Regions from separate parts of the Parashewanella spongiae genome, predicted to be linked through region 1. Evidence: predicted binding sites of a transcription regulator. Region 1 holds the regulator's gene; each other region holds the start of a gene.
The links. Region 1 encodes MetJ, which represses methionine synthesis genes. Its sites were predicted from a motif close to TAGACGTCTAGACGTCTA; they were not measured.
Positions count from the first base shown of each region.

Region 2: the regulator MetJ is predicted to act here: its motif matches at 1,282-1,299, upstream of msrA (peptide-methionine (S)-S-oxide reductase MsrA).
Region 3: the regulator MetJ is predicted to act here: its motif matches at 1,898-1,915, upstream of metK (methionine adenosyltransferase).
Region 4: the regulator MetJ is predicted to act here: its motif matches at 2,142-2,159, upstream of metH (methionine synthase).

Region 1 covers NZ_CP037952.1:531,129-534,598, reverse strand. Annotated here, with positions in the region: gene E2I05_RS01855 (bifunctional aspartate kinase/homoserine dehydrogenase II) at 1-763, opposite strand, end outside; gene metB (cystathionine gamma-synthase) at 763-1,938, opposite strand; gene metJ (met regulon transcriptional regulator MetJ) at 2,145-2,459, shown strand; gene E2I05_RS01840 (SprT family zinc-dependent metalloprotease) at 2,437-2,970, shown strand; gene E2I05_RS01835 (endonuclease) at 3,028-3,470, shown strand, end outside.
Region 2 covers NZ_CP037952.1:2,389,454-2,392,923, reverse strand. Annotated here, with positions in the region: gene astE (succinylglutamate desuccinylase) at 25-1,059, opposite strand; gene msrA (peptide-methionine (S)-S-oxide reductase MsrA) at 1,326-1,805, shown strand; gene E2I05_RS09150 (YIP1 family protein) at 2,153-2,863, shown strand; gene E2I05_RS09145 (efflux RND transporter periplasmic adaptor subunit) at 2,937-3,470, shown strand, end outside.
Region 3 covers NZ_CP037952.1:4,513,345-4,516,814, reverse strand. Annotated here, with positions in the region: gene E2I05_RS17940 (hypothetical protein) at 1-224, opposite strand, end outside; gene metK (methionine adenosyltransferase) at 651-1,802, opposite strand; gene E2I05_RS17930 (hypothetical protein) at 2,496-3,470, shown strand, end outside.
Region 4 covers NZ_CP037952.1:1,129,948-1,133,417, reverse strand. Annotated here, with positions in the region: gene metH (methionine synthase) at 1-2,095, opposite strand, end outside; gene E2I05_RS04120 (histidine phosphatase family protein) at 2,217-2,846, shown strand; gene E2I05_RS04115 (ABC transporter ATP-binding protein) at 2,880-3,470, shown strand, end outside.

The sequences.
Region 1 (3,470 bases):
ACAGACTACTCAGTAATTTTGCATCACTGATTTTATTCGGATCAGCGTTAAATACACCTTCGACATCGGTCCATATTGTCACTCGTTCAATATCAGCCAAGCTGGCGATTAAGCTGGCGCTATAATCTGAGCCGTTTCGCCCGAGCAGCAAAGTTTTCCCCGCTGTATCACTGCAAATAAAGCCAGTAATAACTAATCGTGTATTAGGGTTGCTCTGGATCAAGCCATGAAGATTCAACGCTGATTCAGATTTTCTGACATGTGTCATGACACCTTCATCCGCGATCAATATATCTCTTGCATCAACCGATTTAGCCTCTACCTCTGCCGAATTTAATAATCTAGCGAGTAAACGCGATGACCATAACTCCCCAAAAGCCAAACATTGGTTCTGCTGATATTCGGTCACTTTACCCTTACATATCTCAGAACTAGTACAGGTCTCAAACGTCAATAAATTTACAATTTGATTATGATCGGTATCGAGATTTTCTTTAAGCTCCTTGGCCATTTCGCCTTCAAACAATTGATCAATGAGTGCTTGTTGCCGAGCAATCAAAACCGCCAATGCTGGCTTCCAGAGTTGTTGTTCACTTATCAATTGTATAATGCGATATAACTGATTAGTGGTTTTTCCTGATGCAGAAACAATAACGATGTCATCACTGTGCCCATGAGTCAGTAAAATGTGCGCGACACGACGGTAACAATCTGCATCAGCTAGGCTTGAGCCACCAAATTTATGTACATGACGAACGGCCATCACGCGTCTACTCCATTATAACGGGCTGCAGCATCAAGTGCTGTTACAATATCATTCACTAAATCTTGAGCGTCTTCAATACCCACGGATAACCTAATTAAATTTGGGCTTATGCCTGCACGCTGTTGTGCCTCATCATCCATAGAGCGATGAGTCATTGTCGCTGGAACTGCCAGTAAACTTTCAACGCCACCAAGGCTTTCTGCAACCGAGAAAAAACTCAATGTTTCAAGAAAGGTCACTAATGAGGCTTCGCCACCCTTTAGTTCAAAGCTTATCATTCCACCAAAACCAAGTTGTTGCTTTTTGGCAATCTCATGTTCAGGGTGATCTGGTAATCCTGGGTAATAAAGTTTAGCAACTTGAGGATGAGCTGTTAATCGCTCTACAATACATTGTGCATTGTACTCATGTTGTTTCATACGCAAAGGTAAAGTGCGTATACCTCGCAAAGTTAAATAAGCATCAAACGCTCCACCGCTCAATCCTAGGGTATTCGCTAGCCAATCGAGTTGCTCACCTAACTCCTTTTCGGCCGCAACAACCACACCACCCACCACATCACTGTGCCCATTAATGTACTTTGTCGTCGAATGCACCACAATGTCGGCACCGAGCGCGATAGGTTGTTGTAATAACGGTGATAAAAAGGTGTTATCTACCGCCACAAGTGCATTAACGGTTTTGGCTTTATTCACTACGGCTTTAATATCCACCACACGTAACAGCGGATTACTGGGTGTTTCTAACCAAATGAGTGCAGGTTTTGCTGCAATCGCATTTTCCCATGCAAATTTATCTGTTTGATCAATGACATTGAGAATAAAGTGGCCTTTACTGGAAAGATGCTTAAACAGTCTTAAGCTGCCGCCATAGCAGTCATGTGGCACCACCAGCACATCATTATGATCAAGTAGCGCAGTGATTAATGTAATGGCTGACATGCCAGTGCTTGTGATGACAGCGCTGACACCTTGCTCAAGTTCGGCCAGAGTATTGGCTAACACAGAGCGAGTAGGGTTACCCGATCGACTATAGTCAAATTCACGTGGGATTTTATGGCCATCAAAACTGTAGTTAGTAGATAAATATAGCGGTGGCACAACCGCACCGTATTGCGTATCGCTTTCAATGCCATTTCGAACGGCTGCCGTTGTTGATTGTCGTTGTGCCATGAACTGAGCCTGCCTTATGCAAACCTAAAGATGTCTAGACGTCTAATTTAATTCAAACATTAAGCGCTCGTCAAGAACTTTAGACATTTAGCCGTCCAAACATAAAGAAACCCATCTTGATCCTATGAAAAATGTAGCAATCATTTGACTGCAAATTGTAAGGGTTTAAAATCAGCAACGAATTTAGCGTTTATACAGGTGAGTCAATGACGAAGTGGAATGGAGAATACATCAGCCCTTATGCTGAGCATGGAAAGAAAAGTGAGCAAGTGAAAAAAGTCACGGTATCTATTCCACTCAAGGTATTGAAAGTACTAACCGACGAACGTACTCGTCGTCAGGTAAATAACTTGCGTCACGCAACCAATAGCGAACTGTTGTGTGAAGCATTTTTGCATGCTTATACTGGGCAGCCTTTACCACATGACGAAGACCTATCAAAAAACAATTCAGATGGCATTCCAGAAGAAGCAAAAAAATTAATGGATGCTATGGGGATTGAATGGGAAGACATGGAATAATCATTTTGGTGATACCAACTTAGTTATGGAAACTTGGCAAGCTAAAACGCTTGAGCACGTTGAACATTGCTATCGAGTTGCCGAACAGCACTTGAAACGCCGTTTTACACGCCCAGAAGTCAGCTTTAAGCTTCGCGGGCGTAGTGCTGGTATGGCACATTTGCAACTTAACAAGTTGCGCTTTAACCAGCAAATGCTCACCGATAATCAACAAGTTTTTATTGATGAGGTTGTACCCCATGAGATCTGTCACTTACTTTGTCACCAGCTTTACGGTCGTGTAAGACCTCACGGCAGAGAATGGCAAGCGATGATGCTTAGTTTGTTTGAGTGCCAACCAAAAACAACCCATAACTTTACGGTACACAACAAGCCACAGGCTCAATTTAACTATCAATGCCTTTGCGGAATAATCAAACTCAGTATTCGCCGCCATAATAAAGTCATTCGAAACCAAGCACAGTATCGCTGTAAAACCTGTAAGCAAACTTTGCAACAAAAACATTATTGATTAACAGGCCGTTAGACTCTACCATTTAACTACCGTGCAGTTATTCGGTTGCAGTAGATGTTATTGAACCATAAAGTAGTAAAGTGTCTAATCCTAAGCGTTATTTATTCTGCCTTAATATTTCCCGATGCGAGTCACGCCACTCCGGGCCATCCAACCAGCTTTTCTCAAGCTAAATCGAAAGCAAAGAAACTCTACAAAAAACAGTTAAAGCAAAAAAGTTTTTATTGTGGTTGTGATATCCGTATTAAAGGCAAAAAATGGCAGCCTGATTTAACCAGTTGTGGTTTTCAAGTTCGCAAACAAGTTAAACGAGCTAATCGCATTGAATGGGAACACGTCGTGCCTGCTTGGGAATTTGGGCACCAACTTCAATGTTGGCAGCAAGGTGGTCGTAAAAATTGTAAGAAAATGAATGCTAATTTTAAAAAAATGGAGTCAGATCTTCACAACCTAGTACCAGCCATAGGCGAGGTGAATGGCGACCGCAGCAATTACCG
Region 2 (3,470 bases), 1.9 Mb from region 1:
CAGTGCAGCCGTACCGATAAACAATTACTGAACATTAATATTAACTGCTGGTATAAGAGTAAGCACCGCTCGTTGGCCTACAGGAATATTGCTGATAGGGAACACTATTGCCTCTTGTTCGTGTTCCACTTTTATTTCTGAACCGCCTTCTTTTGCTAGAACAAAACCTTTCGGAAAAGATCGAAAATTCTCAACGTCATTCGCGAATGTAAATTCAAAATCTTCATAGCTTTTATTGATTACACGGCAAACTTGATACAGATTTAATTTTTCTTCTGAGAAAGAATCGAGTTCTAAAGGTTTTGCTGATATTAGGCGAGACAGCATTTCATGTGTCGCAATAAAACGAGTCATATCATTTTGACCAAATGGTCTGACTTTGCCTAACTCAACCGTAAATGCATCAGCCTGATAGTTTTCGGATGAAAAATAACTGAACGTCGTTGTGGGTTCATGGTGAAACAAAATAGTATCCACACCACAAGCACCTAAAAACATCATCTGCTCTGCACTATATGCTCTACCCGGCCTGTAAGGGTAGATCGCAAATTTTTCATGTTTTGAAGCTCTGATTGCTGTATGCAAGTCATGATGGATACGATGACGACCATCTGTTTGAGAAGTATAAAAACGATCGACATATTGCTCGAGATTTTTAGCTCTAATACGCTCCTTATTTATTAACCCTTGCCCTTTTGAATGGGCGCCGTTGAATAATCGATTCATGTTTTCTTCAACAAACCGAGTACCGTTATGAATGGCTGCAGGGTTGCCAATTAAAAACATCGTACGTTGCTTTGCTACAATTTTTTCATCCAATAATTCTTTAATCAAACGATTACAAATTTCAATTGGCGCAGTTTCATTGCCATGAACCGCCGATGATAAAACAACGTCTTTCCCTAGGTCGATTTTAGGTTCAAAAACAATAACGCCAGTATCCCACACATGTACATTAGTGTGATCTGAAATAGCAAAAGAGAAAGCTTCTGAAATATTGTTTGGGTTGTCTAGAGTGAAAGCAAGAAAGTCTTTGGATTCCATTAACGTTTGTAGCACGTTCGGCTCCTTATGATTATTGGTTTAGGGCTTCTTAATGTAGATAGACATTACTAGGTTGTGTATGACTCGTAATATGTGATCAAGATCCCAACTATTTTATGGCCAACATATTAACACATATAGCTCTAAAATTATGTTCCCTCTCTTTTGTATATAAAAACCCCAAAAGCAAAATTCTTTATAAAAATTACTTGCAATTGATTTAGCTGTTTAGCAATATAGCCATCTAGACGGTTGGGCGTATTTTTTTAGTAGAGGTAGTTATGGCATTAGCAACTTTCGGTGCCGGATGTTTTTGGGGCGTTGAGTATTTCTTTAGACAAGTAAATGGTGTCATTAGTGCTACAAGTGGTTATATGGGTGGAGACGAGACCCTCATCCGCTACGAAGAAGTAAAGTCAGGTACAACAGGTCATGCTGAAGTTGTTCAAGTTGAGTATGATGAATCTGTAGTTTCTTACAATGATTTACTTGCCGTATTTTGGAGTAACCACAATCCTACGACCTTAAACCAACAAGGTGAAGATATTGGTCATCAGTACCGCAGTGTTGTATTTTTTCATTCTGAATACCAAAAAGAGCTTGCTCAACAATCAAAAGCTGAACTCATTGAATGTGGAAAATGGGGTAACAGGATCGTTGTTACTGAGATACTTGTTGCTCAAGAGTTTTTCGCAGCTGAAGATTTCCATCAAAACTACATTGAAAAAAATGGATTGCCAAGTTGTCACATTAGCTTTTAATCGTCAATTAGCAATAGAAAGCCACCGTTTTAGCGTTGGCTTTTCTGTTTATAAATAGTCGTTACAGTGAATTCACAAATTTCAGTAATTTATTTCGTTGCGCAAAGGTCAGGTTAAATAATTAGCATTGGTATCGCTCTTACAACCAATTATTACTTTTGGAAATATTTAGTTACATTTATTGTCTCCTCCTGCACTATTGACATAAAATGTCATCACAACTCGCTTTGATGCTATTTGAGTGGATTAGTTTCTAACTCAATCAAGAATTACTGATAAAAAAATGTTAATAAAAAAACATATAAATGTTAGATTTACGCCAACTTAATGATTAAAGGAACTCAATCATGAAATCTAATACAGTGTTTGGTGCGATTACTGATATTTACCTCTCTCCGTCGAAAGCCTTTAATGGTTTGAAAGAAGCAAAAGGCTGGTCTTGGTTAGCGTTTATTCTTGTAGCAGGATTTAGCGCAGCTGCGTCCTACCTTTTATTTTCGAGCATAGATCCTCAATATCTTACAGATCAGCAATTGGCAACCTTAGATGCCGACATATCTGCAAAAGATTATGAAACTGCAAAGCAAGGCATCTTAATGATGCAAGATTCTATGGTATGGACAACCGTCATAGGAATTATTGTTGGTCTTCCAATCATAAATGCGATATATGCTCTTTATTTTATGTTGGTTAGCAAAATTGACCCTACTTCTGACGCAAAGTATGGTGATTGGTATGGTTTTAGTATTTGGACCATGATGCCTGCAGTCATCAATAGCATTGGCGTCATTGTGTTGATAGTAACGGCAAATACTGACCAACTTTCAATTTATTTACCCAACTACGCCTCTTTAAATCAACTTCTTTTGGGCCTAGATCCTACTAGCTCACTGTTTACGCTTACTGAAAGTATTGGAATTTTCAGTATTTGGACAATCGCACTGACTATAATCGGCCTTAAATGCTGGACGAACTTCAGTACCAATAAAGCTGTACTTTATAGTCTGCTGCCTTTTGCATTGGTTTACGGTGTTTGGCTCATCATCGCTCTTGTATAAGTTTATTAATTCATAACATTTCCACTTAACGGTTGTTTAAAGTTCTAAACAACCGTTTTATTAAGAGTTAATCATGAAAAAAAACATCATTATTATATTAGCTATAGTCGCTTTTATTGGGATACTGGCTAGCAAACAAATTACCGGCTCTAAAGAATCCATTAAAGTAGAAGTCACTCATCCGACAAAAGGTCAAATAGCCGATTCCATCTTAGCCTCTGGCAATTTAGTTTTTAATACTCAAGTTCAAATGCGTTCAGAAGTGACAGGACGAGTGGCTGAAGTATTAGTTGAAGAAGGCCAAAATGTCGCCAAAGGTGATGTGCTAATGCGTTTGGACACGAAAGCATTTGAGGCTGATGTTGAACGGTCAGAAGCCGTAGTTAAAGCCAGTGAAATAGACATTAAAAGTGCAATAGTGGGCTTAAAAAACATCGAAAGAAAACTCAAGCGACAAGAAAAAATGTTCAAAGTTGGTTTATCAGACGCTGAAACTTATGACGACCTAACCAACCAACTTGAATTAGCCACAATTAATATTGAAGCCAAACGCGCACAACTAGATCAAGCAAAAGCTTCTTTATCAATTGCTAAAGATAGATTGAAT
Region 3 (3,470 bases), 1.5 Mb from region 1:
ACTAGGCTTCCGTTAGATGGTTTTTGGGTATGTTTTAATCGGTGTGTTTGGTTAGATGGATGAGGAGCGGATTTTTCACTTTCTGATAATGGTGTTGATTGAAACTTCTCTGCGTGATCAGAAGTCGCAGTCGTTGATTTTTGTTGTGTTACAGCTTGAGAAGTGAAGTGTTCTTCTCCATGGTATTGATCTCGGGAAGAGTTGAAAGGTGTTGCAGTTATCATACTACGATCCTCCATCAATTTTAGCCAAAGTCATTGATATAGAAAAAGTCTTATACAGAGTTATATAACAGAGCATATGGTTTTACATGGTTAGCTGGATAAGAGCAATTTTTCACCTGTAAAATGAACGAAACTTAATGTTTTTTTCGATTTACGAATAGCTAATACCAATTACAGTAATTAAATTCCCAGCTCAGAGCTATGTATGTGTTCAAAGTACAAGTGAAATTGATGAAAACATAGTTATTACCGACATACAAAACTGTCGTTACTTTGTTTCCAGCCTGCGCTGGAGTGACGAGAACTCATCGGTATACTTTCTTCCGCAACTTTCCTAAGCTCATTTCCATTTTATCTGAAACGAGCTTAGTTAGAGTGACTTGTAAATACTGTTTGTATCAACAAAGAAAGTAAAATAGTGAAGCTTTACAAACCTGCGTCAGCTTTTAATACTTCAGCTTTATCCGTCGCTTCCCAAGGGAATTGGTTACGACCAAAGTGACCGTAAGCCGCAGTGTCTTGGTAGATAGGACGAGCCAAATCGAGCATTTCTGTTAAGCCATAAGGACGAAGATCAAAGTGTTGGCGTACCAGCTTAATCAGTACTTCTTCAGAAACTTTACCTGTACCAAAGGTTTCAACACTGATTGATGTAGGTTCTGCTACACCAATGGCATACGACACTTGGATTTCACAGCGAGCCGCTAAACCAGCAGCAACAATGTTCTTTGCTACGTAACGAGCCGCATAAGCGGCGCTACGGTCAACTTTTGAAGGGTCTTTACCAGAGAATGCGCCGCCACCATGTCGAGCCATACCTCCGTAGGTATCAACAATGATTTTACGACCTGTTAGACCACAATCACCTACAGGACCACCAATCACAAAACGGCCAGTTGGGTTGATGAAGTACTTAGTTTCATTACTCAGCCATTTTGAAGGTAACACTGGTTTAATGATGGTTTCCATCACGCCTTCAATTAAGTCGGTTTGATTGACACTGTCACAATGTTGAGTTGAAAGCACCACGGCATCAATCCCAACAATTTTTCCTTCATTATACGCAAAGGTGACTTGGCTTTTTGCATCAGGGCGTAACCATGGCAAGGTGTTGTCTTTGCGAACTTCAGACTGTCTTTTAACTAAAGCATGAGCATAAGTTACAGGAGCAGGCATAAGTACATCAGTTTCATCACTGGCGTAACCGAACATCAAGCCCTGATCGCCCGCACCTTGATCTTTTGGATCAGCACGGTCGACACCTTGGTTAATATCAGGAGACTGTTTACCGATAACGTTTAATATGGCGCAAGAGTCAGCATCAAAACCCATATCTGAATGGGTATAACCTATGTCTCTGACGGTTTTACGAGTGATTTCTTCGATATCAACCCAAGCCGAAGTTGTGATTTCGCCGCCTACCATTACCATGCCTGTTTTTACGTAGGTTTCGCAAGCGACACGAGCTTTAGGATCTTGAGTCAAAATTGCATCAAGAACGGCATCTGATATTTGATCTGCAATTTTATCAGGGTGACCTTCAGAAACAGACTCAGAAGTAAATAAATGTTTTGCCATTGGGGGAAATCTCATCAAATTAGGTTGATATGCCTCTGTATCTAGTACAACGGTTAATAAAAGTTAATTGAATAACCCTACAAAGTATAGAAGCATTTACATCTAGACGGCTATTTTAGTTCAGTTGCAGTTATTTTTCATCCCTTAATTGGGATTTTTAATATTTTAATTATTTTTATTTACGGTAAAAATAAATCTTACTTGCCGTTAACAAACGGAAAAACTTTAAAATTCAGTGAATAATACCAATTACAGTAATTAACTTCCCACTTAGCAAGAGCTAAAGGATTTCAGTACAAGGCGCAAGTTTGAAGTACTATATTCCCTACGGCCGCCATATAAAACTGGCGTTCAACGCACTTAGTGCTTTTGTCGGGATAATTCAAAAACTTGTAACCTAGTAATGGAATCCTTTAGCCTTGCCCTTCGGGAGCTTGTATGTGTCCAAATTACTACGCAAAACTGTCTCAACGTAGCAATGTAATAACGACAGTTTTGTATGTCGGTAATAACTATGTCTTCATCAATTTCACTTGTAATTTGAACACATACATAGCTCTGAGCTGGGAATTTAATTACTGTAATTGGTATAAGAGGTGAAAAAGGGTTGCCATTTCATTTAATGACAGGTGTTCATGTGTGAGTCAGCTAAAACAAGGTATAAAAAGATATTGTTAATAATTGAGCTATCTCATGTGGTCGTCATTACAAACTCAACTTACAAGCTACTTTTATGATCCCTTACCCGTATTAGTTGAAGATGAGACTCAACAACCAGACGAAACAAATAGTAGCCCCCATGTTGCTCAAGTTTCGGATGAACGTGACCTTGATTTGAATGGGTCTTCTACAGCTAAGGCTACTCTAGAACCAAGTCAAGCAGGAGAGCCAAAATTAACTTCTTCAATAAGCCCATTTGCTCCAGTTAGAAAAACGGCTTGTGCAAGTAAATTGCAAGCTTGTGCCCAAAAGCGATTTACACAAACAAATAAGGCAATAGTTTGGGCCATGCCTGAGGTGACATTCTTTGAGCTATATCAAGAAAGAGGCTTGCATGTGATCTTTCATGAAGCCCACCGATTTCTCATTAGAAGCATCAAAAAATTTTCAAATTTTCCACCAGAATCAACAGAAAATGATGTGTTAAATAAGACAGAAATGATGAAACTGATTTGTGAATGTTTAGGCTTGTTTAAACGATATAAATTGTATCGGGATACTTACCCAGACGAAGGCTGTTTTCTTGAGGGGTTTCATCAGAGAAGTGTGACTAACCTTTCTGTGATTGGATACCAAGAAATGCACCTTAAAATAATCGATGTTATTTTCAATTACTTTATATTTTTGCTGCAAAAATATGGGCTGTTTATCCTGATTGTTGACTTGATGCCAGCTCATTTAAAAGGGATTGGGAAGAAAGTTGATGAACTGTCAATTTTAATTTCAGGTCTTTTATCCGATCTTTTCCATGAAGACTTTTCATTAAATTTGCTGAAATTCATTCAAGAGTATTATTTGATTGCAGCAGCAGAAGAGCAAAAAGATAAGTTTCCAAATGCTTCGATGTTAAGCCTGTACTTTATCAGCGTCATTGCTCAAAGTTTGGTCGTTGTACATGGCTCTGAAGCACCCATCGTCCAACGATTTCGTGATAAATTACAAATCTAT
Region 4 (3,470 bases), 600 kb from region 1:
GCTGGCGGGCTGCTTCAGTATCTTGGTCAATAAAGTCAGTTATGCCTTTAACAAGAGCATGGGCAAGACGTTTATTGATCTCAAATCCACGCCACTCTTGGGTATCTTGAGTTGTTTGTTGTCCATGACCACGAAACTTTTCTGCGACTTCTAATAATAGTTCAGTATTGCTACTGTCTTCGATTGGACAAGGGAGATTTAATACAATGCGCTCGACATGCAGTTTTAGCTCTGGCTCAATGTCGTCATAAATGGCCAGTTGACCTGCGTTCACAATGCCCATATCCATACCAGCGTTAATGGCGTGGTATAGAAACACAGCATGAATGGCTTCACGAACGGGGTTATTACCTCTAAATGAGAATGATACGTTCGAAACACCGCCAGAGATCATTGCATGAGGACATGTTTGTTTTATCTCACGGGTTGCTTCAATGAAATCTACCGCGTAATTATTGTGCTCTTCAATGCCAGTAGCGATAGCAAAAATGTTGGGATCAAAAATGATGTCTTCAGGAAGAAAGTGCAGTTGTTCAACTAAAATCTTATATGCGCGCTGGCAAATTTCAACCTTACGTATTTTAGTGTCAGCTTGACCTTGTTCGTCAAATGCCATTACGATAACGGCTGCACCATAGCGTTTTACTAATCGTGCGTGTTCAATAAAACTGGCTTCACCTTCTTTTAATGATATGGAATTAACGATCCCTTTACCTTGAATGCATTTCAGTCCGGCTTCAATGACTTCCCATTTTGATGAATCGAGCATTATCGGAACGCGGCTGATCTCTGGCTCGGAAGCAATAAGTTTAAGAAACTTAGCCATGATTTCAACGCCATCTAACATGCCTTCGTCCATGTTGATGTCGATGATCTGTGCGCCGTTTTCGACTTGCTCACGGGCTACACTGAGTGCAGTTTCAAACTGCTCTTCTTTGATCAAACGTAAAAATCGAGCTGAACCAGTTACATTAGTACGTTCACCCACGTTAACAAATAATGAATCAGGCGCAATGAGCAGTGGCTCTAATCCAGATAATCGACAAACGATCTCAAGCTCAGGAATTTTTCGTGCTGGAAAAGGGTTAACGGCATTTTTAATGACGTTTATGTGCCGAGGTGTAGTGCCGCAACAGCCGCCAATAATGTTTAAAAAACCTGACTGAGCCCAATCACCGATAATATTAGCCATTTGTTCTGGAGTTTCATCGTAACCACCAAACTCGTTGGGTAATCCCGCATTAGGGTGGGCAGATACGGCGCATTCACAGATACGAGACAGTTCTTGAATATAAGGTGTTAATTCTTTTGGCCCCAACGCGCAATTTAGGCCGATAGATATGGGTTTTATGTGCCTTAAGGAGTGATAAAAAGCTTCGGTTGTTTGCCCTGTAAGCGTGCGGCCTGATGCATCAGTAATAGTGCCTGAAATCATCACGGGTAAGCGCTGGCTAGGATCGTCGCCAAAACGCTGTGTAAGCACTTTATCAATAGCAAAAAGTGCGGCTTTGGCGTTAAGTGTGTCAAAAATGGTTTCAACTAAAATAATGTCACTGCCGCCATCAATGAGCGCGTTAGTTGAGTTTTCATAGGCTTCAATGAGTTGATCAAAATTGATATTTCTAAAACTGGGATCGTTGACATCAGGGCTGATAGAGCAAGTTCGATTCGTTGGACCTAATACACCAGCAACATAGCGTTTTATACCTGTCACTTCGGTGACTTCATCGGCCGCCGCTCTAGCTATTTTGGCGGCGGCTAAATTGATGTCAGCAGCTAAATGCTCCATGTGGTAGTCGGCCATAGCAATGCTGGTGGCATTAAAGGTATTGGTTTCAATAATGTCTGCGCCGGCATTCAGGTAATCTAAATGAATTTGTTTGATGATGTTAGGTTGGGTTAACACTAGAAGGTCATTATTGCCTTTTAAATCACTGTTCCAGTCAGCAAATTCATCCCCTCTATAGTCTTCCTCTTCCAGTTCGTACTGCTGGATCATGGTCCCCATAGCGCCATCAAGCATCAAGATTCTATGATTAAGATCTTGTTGGAGCTGATAATAAATATGCGCCGCGAAAGTTTGGGGTATTGCCATAAAGTGTTAACCTTTTAATAGAGCTCTAAAATGAACAGTAGACATTTATACGTTTAGACGTCTATATTAGTCGAGTTTTGCAGTTTAAGGCAAGTGCAAAAATTAAACGAGTGAGGAATTTATGAAAAACGCTAAGCTAATACTATTGCGTCATGGAGAATGTAAAGGCGGTAAAATTTTTCGGGGTTTAACTAATGTGCTTTTGTCAGAGATTGGTGTTAAGCAAATGCAAACCGCAGTCGAGCGACTAAAAACTAAGCCTGATTTAGTTTTTACCTCGCCACTAAAAAGATGTCTAGAATTCGCTTCGTCCTATGAGAAAAACAGTATTGTAATGCCCTCATTAATGGAGATGGATTTTGGCGATTGGGACGGAAAAACGGTTGAAGAAATCCTTGAAAAACAACCTGAAGCTTTGTCTGCATTTTGGGATGAGCCTTGGGATAATACTCCTCCGGAAGCTGAGCCTTTAGTGATCTTTGAAACTCGAGTCATGGCGGCTATTGAGCAAATTATCGATGATATTTTAACTCACTGTGGCGAAGGTGTTGACACAACCCCGACGGCATTAGTGATAACCCATGCCGGAGTGGTACGTCATGTTATGTCGCAAGCTCTGAGTCTTGAATCTGGACATGGTTTATATAAAGATCTCGATTTACCATATGCGGCAATGGTAGAAATAAACTTGATCGAAGATGACAGCGGCCGACGGCACTTACGGTTACAATGGCCGACAGTCATTGACTGAACTAAAAAATAATCAAAAATTAGAGCATATCTTGTGACCCAACGTCATTTGCCAAACAGCAAGCATATTCAAGTAACCGCAGTAGAAGTCTCAGGTTTATATTGGCAGCCATATCAGGCGAATGTGCTCACTGATATTAATTTTCAGCTCAATGAAGGTGAAATGCTGGGTGTTATTGGCCCAAACGGCTCAGGTAAGTCGAGTTTATTACGTTGCCTTTATGGATTTATTTGCCCAAACCAAGGCCGTATTCAACTGTTTGGCCGAGATGGGCAATCATATTCTTCACGTTCACTGGCAAAGATCATTGCGGTAGTGCAGCAAGATACGCCTACCGAATTGTCTATCACAACCGAGCAATTAGTTTTTATGGGGTTGACGCCGCACAAAACATTACTGTCATCTACTACGGCGCAAGATAAAGAGTTTGTGGCAAGTGCGCTCGCTAAAGTTGAGTTGAGTCATAAAGCCGCGCAAGAGTTTACATTGTTGTCTGGTGGTGAAAAGCAGCGAGCATTAATTGCTAGAGCGATTGTTCAACAGCCGAAATTGCTCATCCTTGATGAACCGACTAATCATCTCGATATTCGTTATCAAATTCAAATACTCGAACTCGTAAGAAGT